DNA from 3 places in the Kitasatospora sp. NPDC096128 genome. Region 1 is predicted to be linked to each of the others. Evidence: riboswitches for the same ligand, from Rfam matches in the RefSeq annotation. Region 1 holds a riboswitch; each other region holds the start of a gene.

Region 1 (5,604 bases):
GAAGGTGAAGCCGACGGAGACGACGAGCGCGGCGAACATCCGCAGCAGCGAGCGCGCCGCGTCGTACGGCAGCCGGGCCGGGTCGGTGTCCACGGCGGCGTCGCGCGCGGTGGAGAACCGTACGGTGGTGCCCTGTCCGACCCGCAGGGCGAGGTAGAGCAGGACCAGCACGGCGGCCGCCACGACCACGTCCACCCAGCCCATCCGGGCCAGGCGGCTCGCGGTCCGGGACGGCAGTGAGCCCCGGGACAGGCCCGGGGCGGACTTCGGCAGGGACGGGAAGGACATGGCGGGGACCTCCGGCGCAAACCCGGGCAGTCTGCTCCCTTCTGATGTCCGTACGCAAATGGACCCGTGTTCGGACCGGCCGACGTGCGGCCCGCGTCCTGTTCGCCGGTCAGGCGGGGGCTTCGACGAACTCCAGGAGGTTGCCGACCGGGTCGGTGGTGTAGAAGCGGCGTCGGGGCGGGAGGGTGTCGTCCCAGACGACCTGGGCGCCGAGTTCGGCGAGCCGGTCGGCGAAGTCCTCGATCTCGCAGACCGCCATGCCGGGGTGGGCCTTGGTGCTGGGGCGGAAGCGTTCCTCGATGCCGAGGTAGAGCCGGACCCGGCCGCCGTCGGCGGCGAACCAGCAGCCGCCGCGGCCGGTGAGCGGCTGGGGCTTGGGGATCTCGGCCATCTGCAGGACGTCGCCGTAGAAGGCGCGGAGCAGGGCCTCGCTGCCGGGGGGTGCGGAGAGCTGGACGTGGTCGAGGGCCGTGATCACTGCGGCTTCCTCTCGGAGGGGTCGGACGGGGTGGACGTGGCGTGCTGCCGGGCCGCGGTGACCAGCAGCCGGGCGGTCGGGGTGGGCAGGCCGAGGTGGTGGGCGATCCACTGGGGGTCGTGCCCGTGGGTGGCGAACACCCAGGCGGTGTAGAGCCGGTTGAGCCCGGGGGCGTCGGGACCGAGCAGGAGCGGGCGGACCTGCTCCATCGGGAAGCCCTCCAGCGAGCGGGCGCTGAACCACTGGGTGTCGTCGTCCCCGGCGGCGACCGCGACGGCGGCGGCCCGGTCGGCGGCCGGCCGGCCCGCCCGCTGCCGGCTGTGGGCCAGCAGCAGGGCGAGCAGCAGTCCGACGGCCGAGGCGCCGATGAGCACGCCGGAGAGGAAGAGCCGCAGCGGGGCGGGGGAGACGCCGAGGGCGGCGACCTGGAGGGCCAGGAGGAGCATGACGACGCAGAGCGCCGTACCTCGGCTCGTCCAGGGGAACAGGGCGGTTCTGGTCATGCGGTGTCCTCCTTCGGTGGTGTCGGCCGTGCTGCGGCGGTGCGGGCCTCAGGCGGCGCGGACCAGCCGGGGGTCGTACTTGTAGCCGATCTGCCGGACGGTGGCGATCGCCTCCCGGTGGCCGGGGCCGAGCTTGCGGCGGAGCCGGGCGATGTGGGTGGCGATGGTGCGGGTGTCGCCGGTGTCCGGCCGGCCCCAGACGGACTCCATCAGCTGGCGGCGGGAGTGCACCCGCAGCGGGTTGCCGACCAGGTGCGCGAGCAGTTCGAACTCCAGGTACGGCAGGGTGAGTTGCTGACCGTCGACGATGACGGTGCGCTGCTCGGAGTCGACCACCAGGCCGGGGTCCGGGCTGAGGGCGGGCGGTGTGGCGGGGACGGGCGGTGTGGCGGGGACGGGCCGCAGGACCGGGGCGGCGGCGGTGTGGTCCGAGAAGATGGCGTCGAGCCTGCGGTAGCGCACGGCCATGGCGGAAGCTCCTTCGTCGGGTCGAAGTGGTGGGAGGAGGGGAAAGGCCGGCCGGTCAGTGGCCCGGGTGCCAGGAGGCTTCCAGCCGGGCGGCGCCGTCGGGGCCGGTGACGGAGTGCCAGCTGGCCCGCAGCCGGGTCGGACGGCTGCTCGGCAGGGTCGTGGCCGGGGTGCCGACGGCGCGCAGGACGGTGTTGTCGAGCGGGCTGGTGGCCAGCCGTCGGCCCACCGCGGCGAGGGCGGCGCGCAGTCGGCCGGGGTCGGAGGAGGGAAGGGCGGGCTGGAACGCGGCAACGATGGACATGGCTGGTCACCTCCGTGACAAGGCAATGAATGGGAACAACTGCACCGATCGGTGCGGGAATTGACGAAAAATCAGGCGGCGGACGCGGCGGATGCGGGGCTCGCGGCGGTGGCCCGGTGACGGGCGGCGGCGTGGGCGAGCCGGTGCGCGGCGGCCGGCGGGAGGTCCGCGAAGGCGGCGAGCCAGGCCGGGCGGTGGCCCTGGCGGGCCAGCAGGTAGGCCAGGTGGACGCGGGGCTCGTACGCGGAGGCCGGAGTGTTGCGGGTGCCCGACTGGGGGCAGCTGCCGGGATCGTCGAGGCGATAGGCGCGCTCGACGCCGTCGTGGAGGGCGAGGCGGATGCTCGGGCAGCGGTGGAACGGGGTGGTGCGCATGGCCGTACTTCCTTCCTTCCCCGGGTGCGGGGCGGTCGAGGGTTCCGGGGCGGGCCGGGGGCGGCGGGCGGTCGTGCGCGGTGCCGCCCCCGGCGGCCGGTCAGCGGTTCGGCGTCAGTGGCTCAGGGCGGTCTGGACGATCTTGATGATGACCATGATCATCGCGACCAGCAGGTAGGAGCGCAGGGCGCCCATGCCGATCTTGCGGGCGGTGGACATGACCGGCTTCTCCAGGGTCTCCAGCGGGGGCATCCGCCAGTTCTCCCGGTCGGTGCGGTCGATCGGGTCCTCCTTGGTGCCCTTGCGGCCGAAGGTGAAGAAGTACCCGGCGACCAGGACGCCCGTCACCCCGCAGCCGGCCATGATCCAGAGGAGCGCGTCGGAGCTGATGTCCGGCCAGACCACGGCGGCGGTCAGGATCAGCGACAGCATGACCAGGATGCCGACCACGGCGGAGGTGAAGGCGTTGGTCTTGGGGCCGTTGCGCCACGGGCCGAGCACGGCCTTGTCGTTGCAGAGCAGCAGCAGGAAGACCGTCGCGGAGGGCAGCAGCACCCCGGCCAGCACCTGGACGAACTGGGTCATCAGACCCTGCAGGTAGTCGTTGGACAGCAGGGTGATGGCGGCGGCCACCACGACCACGCCGGCGTAGATGCCGTAGAAGCCCTTGGCGCCCTTGACCCCGCGGTGCAGCGAGTGCTTGATCCCGAAGACGTCGCCGATGGCGTAGGCGGTGGACAGCGACACCGCGAAGGCGCCGATGATCGAGGCGTCCAGCAGCGCGATGGCGAACAGCACACCGACCACGTGCCCGGCCTTGTCCTCCAGGCCCTTGGCGATCCCGGCCGCGTCGGTGAACTGGCCGAAGCCGTCGGTGCCGTCGAAGGCGGCGGCGCAGAAGCCCATCATGGCGGCGGCGCCGATGATCACGATGGCGATGCCGATCCACAGGTCGGCCTTCTCGTACTTCATGAAGCGCGGGGTGATGCGCTTGTCGATGACGTACGACTGCTGGAAGAACAGCTGCCAGGGGGCGACGGTGGTGCCCACGATGGAGACGATCAGCAGCATGACGGTCGCGAGCTCACCCGAGCCGCCCGGCATCTGCGGGACCACGAAGTCGTGGGCCATCTGCGAGGTCTTGGGGTGGACCATGAAGTAGATCGGCACCAGCAGCAGCGAGCCGACGCAGAGCGTGACGGCGACGCGCTCGAAGCGCTGGAAGGAGCCGGTGAACGCCGAGGCGATGATGACGGCCGCCGCTATCACGACCGAGGCGACCTTCGGCAGTCCGAGGTACCCGGCCGCGAGTGTCACGCCGATGAACTCGGTGACCAGGGTGAGCGCGTTCAGCAGGAACAGGTCGATGACGCTGAAGGCGCCCCAGAACTTGCCGAAGCGCTCCAGGATCAGCCGGGCGTGCCCGACACCGGTGACGGCGCCCAGGCGCAGCACCATCTCCTGGTTGACGTACAGCACCGGGATCAGCAGGGCCAGCGTCCACAGCAGCTGGGTGCCGTAGTTCTGCCCGGCGTTGCCGTAGGTGGAGAAGGCGCCGGCGTCGTTGTCGCCGACCATCACGATGAGGCCGGGGCCGACGATCGCGAGCAGGGTCTTGAGTCTCGCCGACAGACCGGTGCGTGGTGCGTCGTCATCGAGCTTGATGGTGCCGAGCGCACCCTTGATGTCGCCGACGTGGGCGTCGTCCAGGACGGCCGAACGCTGCGGCGGGATCTTGGAGTTGAGTGTGGCGTTGGTGGTCATGACGTTCCTCCCGTGGACCCCTGACAGGCGGGGTGGTGGGGGCGCGCAGCAGCAATTCCCCCTGCGTGAGGGCATGGCGCATCAGCGCGCGGCGGCGCGGGCCCGTGCGGGCACGGCGAAGCCGCGAGCGTGAGGTGATGCGTCGCCGGAGAGACGCGCAGGGGAGGTTGTTACCGCGTGCCGGAGGTGTACGAGGACAAGCGGGGATAGGGGCAACTGTGGCCCGGACTACTGCAATCCATGTCTCTCGCCTCCTCCCGGTCGACGCACCCCGTGGTGCGTGTCATCGACACGGCAAGGAGTTCGCCGACGCGCTACAGAGACGCCGGCTCACCCCAACTCGTCAGAGCTTTGGCACTCCACGGCGTGTCCAACCCGCTCGGGCCGGAAGCCACTTCGGATCAACCCTTAGGTCGGGAAGATCTGTCCTAACCCTGGGCGTCTCTCGACGTCGTCGGATCAGTGGCCTGTGTCCGTGAAGAAGCCTCACCGAACGAGGTGCCTTCTTCAAACCTCCAGAAGCATAGACCGGCCGGAGCGCGATACTTGCGTACTTGGTAGAACCTTTACCTTTTGCGAGGCGTGACGTCGGGCGTGACGTCGGGTGTGACGTCCGGTGTGCCGCCCGTCCGGGTGACGCGGGTTTGAGCAGCACGTGACGACGGAACGACTTCCCGCCGGATCCGTACCCGCACACGCAGCAGAGGGGTGGCATGGCTACCGCCGGCTCCCAGACCGCAGGCTCCCAGGGGGCTCCCCGGCAGGCGAGGGCGTTGGCGCTCGCCCGGCGCCCCAAGCTCTGGCTCTTCCCCGGCGTGCTGTGCGCCCTGGTGGCCGTGCTGCTCTCCCTGCTCTACCTGGGCGGCATCGTCAACCCGACCGGCCACCTGCACCGGCTGCCGATCGCCCTGGTGAACGCCGACCAGGCCCCGCCGCCGCCCGGCCAGCCGGTGAACCTCGGCACCCAGCTGACCCGCGCCGTGGTGGCCGGCACGCCCGGTGACACCGTCCACTGGCGGCAGACCGACGAGGCGGGCGCCCGCGACCTGCTCGCCACCGGCAAGGTCTACGGCGTACTGGTCGTCCCCGCCGACTTCACCGCCACCGTCTCCGCGCTCGCCACCGGCGGGGCCGTCAAGCGGCCCACCCTCACCGTCCTCACCAACCCCGGCCTGGGCAGCCTCGGCTCCTCGATCGCCGCCCAGACCGCCCAGAACGCCGCCCACCAGGCCTCGGTCGCGGCCGGCCGGCAGCTGCTGGCCGCCGTACCGGCCCAGGGCGGCCCGGGCGCCCAGGGGCCGGACACCGGCGCCACCGCCCGGCTGCTGCTCGCCGACCCGTTCGCCGTCACCACCCAGGTCGGCCACCCGATCGGCAGCCACAGCGGCCTCGGCCTGAGCGCCTTCTACTTCACCCTGCTCGCCG
Region 2 (5,604 bases), on a different contig from region 1:
CGGGCGACGAGTTCGACCCGCTTGAGGTCGTCCGGGTGCTCCACCAGTCCGGTGATGCGGAAGGTGGTCCGTTCCAGCCCCTGGACGGTGGTGTCGCTGCCGAGCCGGAGCCCGGAGTGGTCCAGGAAGGCCTGGGTGACGGCGATCTCGTGCGGCGCGCCGGGCGCGCGGCCCTCGACCAGGTCCATCCGGCCGCGCCAGACCGGGTCGCCCAGTTCGGCCTCGGTGGTGAGGGTGCGGACCAGGCCCTCGGGCGAGGTGGCGCCGGTCTCCGGACCGGTCCGGACGGGGGTGAGCGCGCTGCCGGGCGGCAGCAGCGAGCCGACCAGGACGGTCGGGTCGGTGCTCGCGCCCTTGAGCTGCTCGGGCGTGGGCTGCTGCCCGGGGCGGGCCCGGACGGCGAAGGCGCCGTCCTCGGCGACCGGGGCCTGTTCGACGGCCTGGCCCGGGCTGAGCGCGGTGACCAGCGCGTCCGCGCCGCCCACCACCCGCTCGACCCGTTCGGCGGGGGTCAGTTGCGTGCTGCGGTGGACCACGTCGGCGCCGGTGACGCCGAGCACGGGCAGCGCGATCATGGCCAGGATCAGGGCGCTGCGCCCCTTGGCCCGCAGGGCGTCGCGTCGGGCCATCCGCAGCGCGACCTTCCATGCTCCGAACCTCACCGGGCCACCTCACCCAGGGAGTTGGAGCGGTGGACGGCGGCCTGGCAGCCGGCGGAGCGGCGTCCGGCGCTCTCCGAGGCGACCGCGCCGTCCCGCAGGTGGACCACCCGGTCGGCCCAACTGGCGTGCGCGGCCTCGTGGGTGACCATCATGGCGGCGGCGCCGGCGTCGCAGCGGGCGCGGAGCACGGCGAGCACGGCTTCGCCGGTGGCGGAGTCGAGGGCGCCGGTGGGCTCGTCGGCGAGGACGAGGCGGCGCTCGCCGATCAGGGCGCGGGCGATGGCGACGCGCTGCTGCTGGCCGCCGGACATGTCGTCGGGGAAGCGGTCGGCGAGTTCGGGGATGCCGAGCTCCTCCAGGGCGGCGAGGGCCTCCCGGCGGGCGGCGCGGCCGGAGACGCCGTCGAGTTCGCGCGGCAGCGAGATGTTCTCGGCGGCGGTGAGCGCCGGGATCAGGTTGTAGTCCTGGAAGACGTAGCCGACGGAGCGCCGCCGCAGGTCGGCGAGCCTGCCCCGGCTGAGGCCGCCGAGGGTCACGCCCTCGACCAGCACCTCGCCGCCGCTGGGCAGGTCCAGTCCGCCGGCCAGGGTGAGCAGGGTCGACTTGCCGGAGCCGGAGAGCCCCATCACGGCGACGAACTCGCCGGCGTGGACGGTCAGGTCGACCTCGCGCAGGGCGTGCACCTCGGCGGCGCCGCGGCCGTGCACCCGGGAGACCCCGGCCAACTGCAGGACGGGCGCGGGTCGGCTCGGATCGATGTGGGACATGCTTCCCCCTCGTGAGCTGTTCAGCTGCATATGTCGGTGAACTATATATGCCGGGGAAGGGTGCACAAGGCGTCACGGTTTTGGTCAAGGTTCTACAAAGCTGTCGAAGATCAGCCGAAAAGGTGACACGGGCCCGGCGCGCCGGGTCTATGCTTTGGGAGGTTTGAAAAGGCACCTCGTTCGGTGAGGCGTCTTCACGGACACAGGCCACTGACCCGACGACGTCGAGAGACGCCCAGGTTCAGGACAGGTCTTCCCGAGTTAAGGGTTGACCCCAAGTGGCTTCCGGCCGATCCGGCTGGACACGCCGTGGAGTGCCAAAGCTCTGACGAGTTGGGGTGTACCGGTCCTCGATGGCCGGTGTGCTCCTTGCCGTGTCGTGATGCGGCGCACAGACGGTGCGCTCCCGACCGGGAGGAGGCGAGAGACATGGACTGCGATAGTCCGGGCCACAGTAGCCCCTACCTCCGCATGCTCTCGCACACCTCCGGCACGCGGTAACAACCTTCCCTGCGCGTTCACCCGGCGATTCGTCCTGCGCTCGACCATGCCTCGACGCACGCCGCCTGACGCACCGTCAGCATCCTCATGCCCGCACGGCCGCCGCCGCTCAGCGTCGCCGTACGGCGTGGATGCCGTGCGCCCGTGGGGAGGATTGCCGCTGCGTGCCCCCTGACGCCCCCTCAAGGTAGGGGGAGGGAGGCCCCCGCCATGACCAACGTGATGCTGGACCCGAAGGTTCAGACGGTCCCCACCGCCCCCGCCGCTCCCGCCGCCGCCAAGTCCGCCGTCCTGGACGACGCCCACGTCGGCGACATCAAGGGTGCGCTCGGCACCATCCGGCTCGACGACACCGCCCCCCGCAGCGGACTCTCCGCCCGGCTCAAGACCCTGCTGGCGATCGTCGGCCCCGGCCTGATCGTGATGGTCGGCGACAACGACGCCGGCGCCTTCTCCACCTACGGCCAGGCCGGCCAGAACTACGGCACCCAGCTGCTGTGGACCCTGCTCCTGCTGGTGCCCGTGCTGTACGTCAACCAGGAGATGGTGCTGCGGCTGGGCGCCGTCACCGGCGTCGGCCACGCCCGGCTGATCCTGGAGCGGTTCGGCAAGTTCTGGGGCGCGTTCAGCGTCATCGACCTGTTCCTGCTCAACGCCCTCACCCTGGTCACCGAGTTCATCGGCGTCACCATGGCGGCCGGGTACCTGGGCCTGCCCAAGGTCCTCTCCGTGGTCCTGGCGGCGGCGATCATCATCGCCTCGGCCTTCACCGGCTCCTTCCAGCGCTTCGAGCGGGTCGCCATCACGCTGTGCGTCGGCTCGCTGCTGCTGGTGCCGATCTACTTCATGGTCCACCCCAAGACCTCGCAGATGGCCCACGACTTCGTGACGCCGCAGATGCCCGGCGGCGCCGGCCAGCTCGCGGCCGTCATGATGGTCATCATCTCGATCGTGGGCACCACCGTCGCCCCCTGGCAGCTGTTCTTCCAGCAGTCGTACGTCATCGACAAGCGGATCACCCCGCGTTTCATGAAGTACGAGAAGGTCGACCTGTGGATCGGCATCGCGATCGTGATCATCGGTGCGGCCGCGCTGATCGGCCTCACGGCGGCGGCCTTCGCCGGCACCGACGGCTTCGGCCAGTTCTCCGACACCGCGGCCGTGGCCAAGGGCATCGAGGACAAGGCCGGCCACCTGGCGGGCGTGCTGTTCGCCATCGCGCTGCTGGACGCCTCGATCATCGGCGCCTTCGCCGTCTCGCTCTCCACCGCCTACGCGATCGGCGACGTCTTCGGCATCAAGCACTCCCTGCACCGCGGGGTCAAGGGCGCCAAGGGCTTCTACGCCGTCTACGCCGGCCTGGTCGCGGTCGCCGCGACGATCACCCTGCTGTCCAACGGCTACACCCAGGGCCTGATCACCCAGTTCGTCCAGGTGCTGGCCGGGGTGCTGCTGCCCTCCGCCACCGTCTTCCTGCTGCTGCTCTGCAACGACAAGGCCGTGCTCGGCCCCTGGGCCAACGGGCCCAGGACCAACGCCTTCACCTCGACGGTGGTCGGCGTGCTGGTGATGCTCTCGCTGATCCTCACCGCCTCGGTGGTCTGGCCGGACATCAGCTCGGGCGCGATCCTCTGGATCATGGCCGGGTGCGGCGTGGCGGGCGTGCTGGTCGCCGGGTACTTCTTCACCGCCGGCCGCACCGGCACCAAGGAGGACCCGATCGACCGCACCGGCCGGGAGAACTGGCGGATGCCCCCGCTGGAGACCCTGGGCCAGCCGGTCATGTCCACCGCCCGCAAGGTCGGCATGGGTGCCCTGCGCGCCTACCTGCTGATCGCGATGATCATGGTCATCATCAAGGTCGTCCAGACCGCGCTGAACCACTGAGCCGCCGAGCGGAACCCGTACGGACGGGTGGCGGGCAGCGGCCCGCCACCCGTCCGTTCCTTTTGCCCGTGATTCCCCTGCCCGTCTTCCCCGTGGATCCTCTGGAGGAGGTGCCGCCGTGCACACCCTGACCACCGTCGAGTTCCTGGTCCGGCTCGCCACCGGCGTCGCCTGCGGCGCGCTGATCGGCATCGAGCGCCAGTGGCGGGCCCGGATGGCCGGCCTGCGCACCAACGCGCTGGTCGCCGCCGGCGCCACCCTGTTCGTCCTGTACAGCGAGGCCGTCGGCGACACCGGCAGCCCCACCCGGGTCGCCTCCTACGTCGTCTCCGGCATCGGCTTCCTCGGCGGTGGCGTGATCCTGCGCGACGGCGCCGGCGTGCGCGGCCTCAACACCGCCGCCACGCTGTGGTGTTCGGCCGCCGTCGGGGTGCTGGCCGCCTCCGGAAAGCTGGAGCTGGCCGCCCTCGGCACGCTGGCGGTGCTCGCCGTGCACCTGGTGCTGCGTCCGGCCGGCCGGCTGCTCGACCGGGCCCCGCAGTCCGGCAGCGACCCGGACTCCACCTCCCGGGCCACCGTCCACCTGGAGTGCGACCGCAAGTCCGAGACCCACATCCGCGCCCTGCTGCTGCAGGCCCTGACCGCCTCCGGCCTCGCTCCCACCGGCCTGCGCGCCCGGCGCACCGAGCAGGGCGACGCCACCAACCTGCGGGCCACCGTGGCGATCAGCGGCCAGGTCGCCCCCGCGCTGGAGCAGGTCGTCTCCCGGCTCTCGCTGGAGCCGGGCGTCCGGGACCTGCACTGGCACCTGGACGACGAGTCGGACGACCCGAGCAGTACGGCACTCGCCTGAGCCCGCCGAGGTAGTAGAACGGAAGGACCGTCACGCGTACCTTCCGGGAGCCGTCCGATGCTGAGAGCCGACCCCGAGCACGGGCCGCTGGTGCCGATGCTGCTGGTGCTGACCCTGGTCACCGGGGTGGTGGACGCGGTCAGCTACCTGGCACTCGGACACGTCTTCGTCGCCAACATGACCGGCAACGTGGTCTTCCTCGGCTTCGCCCTGGCCGGCGCCCCCGGCCTGTCCGCCCCCGCCTCGCTGGCCGCCCTGGCCGCCTTCCTGCTCGGCGCGCTGGCCGGTGGGCACCTGGCCCGGCGGCTGCCCGGCCACCGGGGCCGACTGCTGACCGCCGCCGTCGCCGCCCAGGCGGTGCTGGTCGCCGTGAGCACCGCGCTGGCGGCGGGGCTCGGCCACGGCACCGAGCCCGCCCGCTACGCGCTGATCGGCCTGCTCGCCCTCGCCATGGGCGGCCAGAACGCGGTGGTCCGCTCGCTCAAGGTCCCCGACCTCACCACCACCGTGCTCACCATGACCATCACCGCCCTCGCCGCGGACCGCACCGGCCCGCGCCGGTTCGCCTCGGCGGTCTGGATGTTCGCCGGTGCGCTGCTCGGCGCCCTGCTGGTCCTCCACGCCGCCGTCCCGGTCGCGCTGGCGCTGGCCCTCGCGCTGCTGGTCGCGGTGGGCGTCCTCACCCACCTCGCCGCGAGGGCCGTCCCGGCCCCGGCCTGGACGGCGCGCCGCTGAGCAGCCGGCGGGGGATCGACCGAGGCGGGTTCACTCCTCCCGGCGGTGCCCGGCGCGGCCGCTCCAGAGCGGCTCCAGCCGGGCCCAGTCGGCGGTCCAGCCGGCTTCGGCCCGGCGGTCGAGCGCCCTGAGCCGAAGTCGCAGCCCGAGGGTGAGCAGGGCGGACAGGACGAGGAGGGCGCCGGCCCCGGTACAGGCC
Region 3 (5,604 bases), on a different contig from region 1:
CCAGCTGGAGCACGACCACTCCCACGCGTGACCGTCACCGCCGGCCGCAGGCGAGAAGCATGACGAACGGCCCGGACCTCATGGGCGGTCCGAATGAACCCCGCCGGCACCGGCGGGCACGGGGGCAGCCGCCCCGACGGCCGGGGGCCCCTGGAAACCGCCCTGACGGTGCGGGCCCCCGGCCGTCGGGGAGCGGCCGTCACCAGGGCACCGGGCCGGCGTCCTCGAAGAACCGGCCGGTCGGGCCGTCGTCGGGCAGGGTGGCGAGTTTGACGGCGATCGCCGCGCCCTGTTCGGGGGTGCGAACGCCGCGGAAGCCGTTGAGGTCGGTCGCGACGTAGCCCGGGCAGGCGGCGTTGATCAGGATGTTCGTGCCGCTCAGTTCCCGGACGTACTGGAGGGTGACGGCGTTCAGGAAGGTCTTCGACGGCGCGTAGGCCACGGCCACCGGACCGATCGACTGCTCGCCGACGGTCGCCGACTGCCGGGTGAGGGAGCCGACACTGCTGGACATGTTGACGATTCGCGGCGAGGCGGAGCGGCGCAGCAGCGGCAGCATCGCGTTGGTGACGCGGATGACGCCGATCACGTTGGTCTCCACGACCGTTCGGATGATGGCGGGGTCGACCCGGGTGGGCTCCTGCGGCATGCCGCCGGTGATGGCGGCGTTGTTGACGAGCACGTCGAGGCGCCCGGCCCGGTCCTCGATCAGCTGTGCGGCGGCGGTCACACCGGCGTCGTCGGTCACGTCCAGCGGGACGCCGAACGCGTCGACGCCGGCCGCGCGCAGTTTCTCCACCGCGGCCCGGCGGCGCTGGTCGTCGCGGGCGCCGACGCCGACGCTCCAGCCGAGGGCGCCCAGGCTCGCGGCGATCTCGTAGCCGATTCCCTTGTTCGCGCCGGTGACCAGCGCAATCGTTCGTTCGCTCATGGGAACCATGCTGCTCCCGGCCACGGGGGGAGGTCCAAGACCGATCGGGTGGGCACCGATACCGTGCGGGTATCGATCAGGGGTAGCGTGGCCGCATGGAGACCCGGGAACTGCGGTATTTCGTCGCTGTCGCTGAGGAGCTGCACTTCGGGCGCGCCGCGCAGCGCCTGGGGATCGCACAGCCGCCCCTGTCACGGGCGATCCAGCAGCTCGAACGCCGGCTCGGGGCCGCGCTGCTGGACCGGACCAGCCGCACCGTCAGGCTGACCGAGGCCGGCTCGGTGCTGCTGGTCGAGGGCCGGGCGGCGCTGGAGGCGGTCGACGCCGCCGAGCGCCGGACCCGCCGCGCCGCGCTCCCCGCGACCGGCGGTCCCGGCCTGGTCCTGGTCACGAAGGCCAACGCGTCCAGCGCACTGCTGGCGAGACTGCTCGACGCGTACGCCGCCGAACCGGGCGCGGTCCCCGTGGAGGTCATCCTGTGCGGCCCGGCCGAGCAGGGCCGGTTCCTGCGCGAGGGCCGGGCCGATGTGGCGCTGCTGCACCGGCCGTTCGACTCGACGGCCGGGCTGCACACCGAGGAGCTCGGTACGGAGGGCCAGGTGGCGGTGCTGCCGGCCGGGCATCCGCTCACCCTCCGGGCCCATCTGCACCTGGCCGACCTCACCGGGCTGCCGGGCCTGCCCCTGCCGCGCTGGCCCGGCCCCGACGGCAGCTATCCGCCCGGTCCCGGTCCCCAAGTCCGCGACCACGCGCAGTTGTTGCAGCTCATCGCGCTCGGCCGGGCCTGCGCGGTCTCACCGGAGTCGTGCCGGGCCCAACTGCACGGTGACCTCGCCGCCGTGCCCGTGCTGGACGCGCCGAAGGTCACCACGGTGATCGCCTGGCCGCCGCACAGCCGGTCCAGAGCCGTCGCCGACCTCGTCCGCACGGCGACAGGTCTCCCGTAGCCCACCGCGAGTCCGCCGCGCCCGGCCGGGTTTGGGTCGGCCCGGCCCGGCCCGGTGCAGGCCGGCGAACCTGCCGCCCGGATCAGGGCAGTCGGCGACGGGGACGTCGACCTGGTCCGATCCGTCGTCAGATCCATCCGAACCGGGCGTCATCAGGGCTTTCCGTCATGGCGCAGGCTGTCCGCCGCCGCCGTCGTTCGTACGGGTCCCGGGTGTCAAGGTTGAGTAAAGGTGGTCGGCACACGGATCCACAGGGTCTACGCTTGGCGAGGTTTGAACAGGCACCTCGTTCGGTGAGGCGTCTTCACGGACACAGGCCACTGACCCGACGACGTCGAGAGACGCCCAGGTTCAGGACAGATCTTCCCGACCTAAGGGTTGATCCCAAGTGGCTTCCCCCGCACCAGGGGGATCACGCCGTGAAGTGCCAAAGCTCTGACGAGTTGGGGTGTACCGGTCGCTTTCGCGCGCCGGGACGCTCCTTGCCGTGTCGATGCGGCGCACACTCGGTGCGTCCCCGGCCGGGAGGAGGCGAGAACATGGACTGCGACAGTCCGGGCCATAGTCGCCCCTGCTCCCGCATGCTCTCGTACGCCTCCGGCATGCGGTAACAGCCCTTCCTGCACGTCTATGTGACGCATCTTCGGTTCCGCACGGCCTCATGCCGCCGCGGGCCGCTGTGGTGTGCCCCGAACCCGTCCGCCCGCCGGCCTCTCGCCCGAGGAGGTGCCTCGTGCACGCCCTGACCACCGTCGACTTCGTGATCCGCCTCGCCACCGGCGTGGCCTGCGGGGCACTGATCGGCATGGAACGCCAGTGGCGGGCCCGGATGGCCGGCCTGCGCACCAATGCCCTGGTCGCCGCCGGCGCCACCCTGTTCGTCCTGTACAGCGAGGCCGTCGGCGACACCGGCAGCCCCACCCGGGTCGCCTCCTACGTCGTCTCCGGCGTGGGCTTCCTCGGCGGCGGCGTGATCCTGCGCGACGGCGCCGACGTGCGCGGCCTCAACACCGCCGCCACGCTGTGGTGTTCGGCCGCCGTCGGGGTGCTGGCCGGCTCCGGCAAGTTCGAACTGGCCGTGCTCGGCAGCCTGACCGTGCTCGCCGTCCACCTGATCCTGCGGCCGGCCGCCCGCCTGCTCGACCACGCCCCGGCGGCCGGCATCTCCCCGGGCGGCGGCCACGCCCCGGCCGGCGCCGGCGACCCGGACCCGACCACCCGCGCCACCGTCCACCTGGAGTGCGAGCGGGGCACCGAGATCCACATCCGGGCCCTCCTCCTCCAGGCCCTCGCCGCCTCCGGGCTCTCGCCCACCGGGCTGCGCGCCCGCCGTACGGGGGCCGCCGCGGCCGCGGGCCGGGGGAGCGAGGAGACCACCAGCCTGCGCGCCACCGTCACCATCACCGGAGACGCCGCCTGCGCGTCGGAGCAGGTGGTCGCCCGCCTCTCGCTGGAGCCGGGCGTCAGAGACCTGCACTGGCACCTGGACGACGAGCACGACGACGCCGAACGGCACGCGCTCGCCTGACCCGGCACCCCCGCCCGAGGCCGTACCCGGCCGCAGAAGCGCTGCGCCGACACGGCCGCCCAGACCCCTCAGAGGAGAAGCGCGTTGACCTTCCACGCCACCCGACCGGCCTCGAGCCGGGTGCCCGGCCCCGGTGAGTCGACGACCACGCCGGAGCCCGCCGCAGCGGCGACGGTGGACACCGCTCACGTCGGTGACATCGTCGGCGCACTCGGCACGATCAGCCGGCACGACCCCGGCCGACGCGGTTCGCTGGGGCAGCGCATCAGGGCCCTGCTGGTCATCATGGGCCCGGGCCTGATCGTGATGGTCGGTGACAACGACGCCGGTGGCGTGGCGACGTACGCCCAGGCGGGCCAGACCTACGGCATGAAGCTGCTGTGGACACTGGCCCTGCTGATCCCGGTGCTCTACGTCAACCAGGAGATGGTGGTCCGCCTCGGTGCGGTCACCGGGGTCGGTCACGCCCGGCTGATCTTCCAGCGCTTCGGCCGGTTCTGGGGGATGTTCAGCGTCGGCGACCTGTTCCTGGTCAATGCGCTCACCCTGGTCACCGAGTTCATCGGGGTGTCCCAGGCGCTGGACCACTTCGGCATCCCGCAGTACATCTCGGTGCCGCTCGCGGCGGTCCTGCTGTTCGCCGTCGTGGCCGGCGGATCGTTCCGGCGCTGGGAGCGGTTCCTGTTCGCGCTGATCGCCCTCAACGTGATCGTGCTCCCGATGGCGCTGCTCGCGCACCCGAAGCTGGACGAGACCGCGGCGGGCATCGTGCCGCAGTTCCCCGGCGGCCTCGACTCGGCCCTGCTGCTGATGATCATCGCCGTGGTGGGGACCACCGTCGCCCCCTGGCAGCTGTTCTTCCAGCAGTCCAACGTGGTCGACAAGCGGATCACCCCGCGCTGGATCCGCTATGCCCGCGCCGACCTGCGGATCGGCATCGCGGTGGTGACGGTGGGCGCCGCCGCCATCATGGCCACCGCCGCGTTCGTCTTCCAGGGCACCGGCCTCTCCGGCGGGTTCACCGACGCCGGAGCGGTCGCCGACGGCCTCGGGCAGCACGGCGGCCCGACGCTCGGCGTCCTGTTCGCGATCGTGCTGCTCGACGCCTCGCTGATCGGCGCCAACGCCGTCGGCCTCGCCACCACCTACACCCTCGGCGACACCTTCGAGCGGCGGCACTCCCTGCACTGGAAGCTCCGCGAGGCGCCGCTCTTCTACCTCGGCTACGCGGTCCTGATCGGCATCGCCGCCGTGATCACGCTCACCGCCGACGCGCACGTCCAAGGCCTGATCACCCAGGGCGTCCAGGCCCTGGCGGGTGTCCTGCTGCCCTCGGCCACCGTCTTCCTGGTGCTGCTGTGCAACGACCGCCCGGTGCTCGGGCCGTGGGTCAACACCACCCGGCAGAACGTCGTCGCGGGCGTCATCGTCTGGGTCCTGGTGCTGCTCTCGCTGGCCCTCACGGCCGCGACGTTCTTCCCCGGGCTGACGGCCGTCCAGTTGGGCTGGGGCTTCGCGGCGGGCGCGTTCGTCGGCCTGGTCGGTGGCGTCCTCATCGTGCTCCACGCCCAGTACACGGAGCAGGCGGCCCGGATCGAGGCCTTCACGGCGCGCCACACCAAGAGCGACGCGTACGGCGGCACCACCAGCGAGGCCTGGCTGATGCAGGTCCAGCACCCGGACGGCTCGTCACTCAGCAGGACGGAGCGCAAGGCGGCCCTGGAACAGGACCGGACCCGCTGGCGCACCCCCGCCCTCGACACCCTGCCCCGACCGCAGTTCTCCGCCCTGCGCAAGGCCGGTCTGCTCACCCTGCGCGGCTACCTGCTCCTCGCGGTGATCCTGGTGATCGTCAAGACCGTCCAGCTGTACACGGGCTGACCCGCTCGTTCCGGCTCCTTCGGCCGGCTGCGCTCCGTGCGCCGGTGGCTACCCGTGGCTATCGGGGCACGGGGGGCGGACGTGCGCACCTCGGCCGGGGTGTCAGTGGCCGAGGCGGTCCAGGAGGACGTCCAGGCCGGTGGCGAACTCGGTCTCCGCGTCGTGGTCCATCAGCAGCGGGGCGAGGGTGCGCAGGAGGGGGTACTGGGCGGCCGGGAGGCGGTGCAGGCCGAGCCGGAGCAGGGGTTCGGGGTCGTCGGGGTTGTCGATCACCTGCCGCTTGTCCACCAGGAGGTAGCCGATCGCCCAGCCGACCA

The links. Region 1 has a riboswitch for magnesium ahead of ABTY61_RS30960 (NRAMP family divalent metal transporter). Riboswitches for the same ligand answer to the same signal wherever they lie in the genome.
Region 2: linked by a shared signal. The riboswitch ahead of ABTY61_RS20350 (NRAMP family divalent metal transporter) and the one ahead of ABTY61_RS30960 (NRAMP family divalent metal transporter) in region 1 are both predicted to bind magnesium.
Region 3: linked by a shared signal. The riboswitch ahead of ABTY61_RS32725 (MgtC/SapB family protein) and the one ahead of ABTY61_RS30960 (NRAMP family divalent metal transporter) in region 1 are both predicted to bind magnesium.

The regions. Positions count from the first base shown of each region.
Region 1 covers NZ_JBEOSP010000035.1:3,830-9,433, forward strand. The annotation lists gene ABTY61_RS30930 (ABC transporter permease) at 1-288, opposite strand, end outside; gene ABTY61_RS30935 (VOC family protein) at 398-766, opposite strand; gene ABTY61_RS30940 (hypothetical protein) at 763-1,269, opposite strand; gene ABTY61_RS30945 (winged helix-turn-helix domain-containing protein) at 1,318-1,737, opposite strand; gene ABTY61_RS30950 (hypothetical protein) at 1,793-2,041, opposite strand; gene ABTY61_RS30955 (hypothetical protein) at 2,113-2,415, opposite strand; gene ABTY61_RS30960 (NRAMP family divalent metal transporter) at 2,530-4,179, opposite strand; M-box (ykoK) riboswitch at 4,507-4,684, opposite strand; gene ABTY61_RS30965 (YhgE/Pip domain-containing protein) at 4,893-5,604, shown strand, end outside.
Region 2 covers NZ_JBEOSP010000017.1:79,651-85,254, reverse strand. The annotation lists gene ABTY61_RS20360 (FtsX-like permease family protein) at 1-662, opposite strand, end outside; gene ABTY61_RS20355 (ABC transporter ATP-binding protein) at 659-1,429, opposite strand; M-box (ykoK) riboswitch at 1,598-1,774, shown strand; gene ABTY61_RS20350 (NRAMP family divalent metal transporter) at 2,153-3,817, shown strand; gene ABTY61_RS20345 (MgtC/SapB family protein) at 3,936-4,670, shown strand; gene ABTY61_RS20340 (YoaK family protein) at 4,728-5,405, shown strand; gene ABTY61_RS20335 (Rv1733c family protein) at 5,436-5,604, opposite strand, start outside.
Region 3 covers NZ_JBEOSP010000039.1:42,151-47,754, reverse strand. The annotation lists gene ABTY61_RS32740 (GTP-binding protein) at 1-31, shown strand, start outside; gene ABTY61_RS32735 (SDR family oxidoreductase) at 200-931, opposite strand; gene ABTY61_RS32730 (LysR family transcriptional regulator) at 1,027-1,878, shown strand; M-box (ykoK) riboswitch at 2,157-2,333, shown strand; gene ABTY61_RS32725 (MgtC/SapB family protein) at 2,612-3,406, shown strand; gene ABTY61_RS32720 (NRAMP family divalent metal transporter) at 3,491-5,287, shown strand; gene ABTY61_RS32715 (TetR/AcrR family transcriptional regulator) at 5,390-5,604, opposite strand, start outside.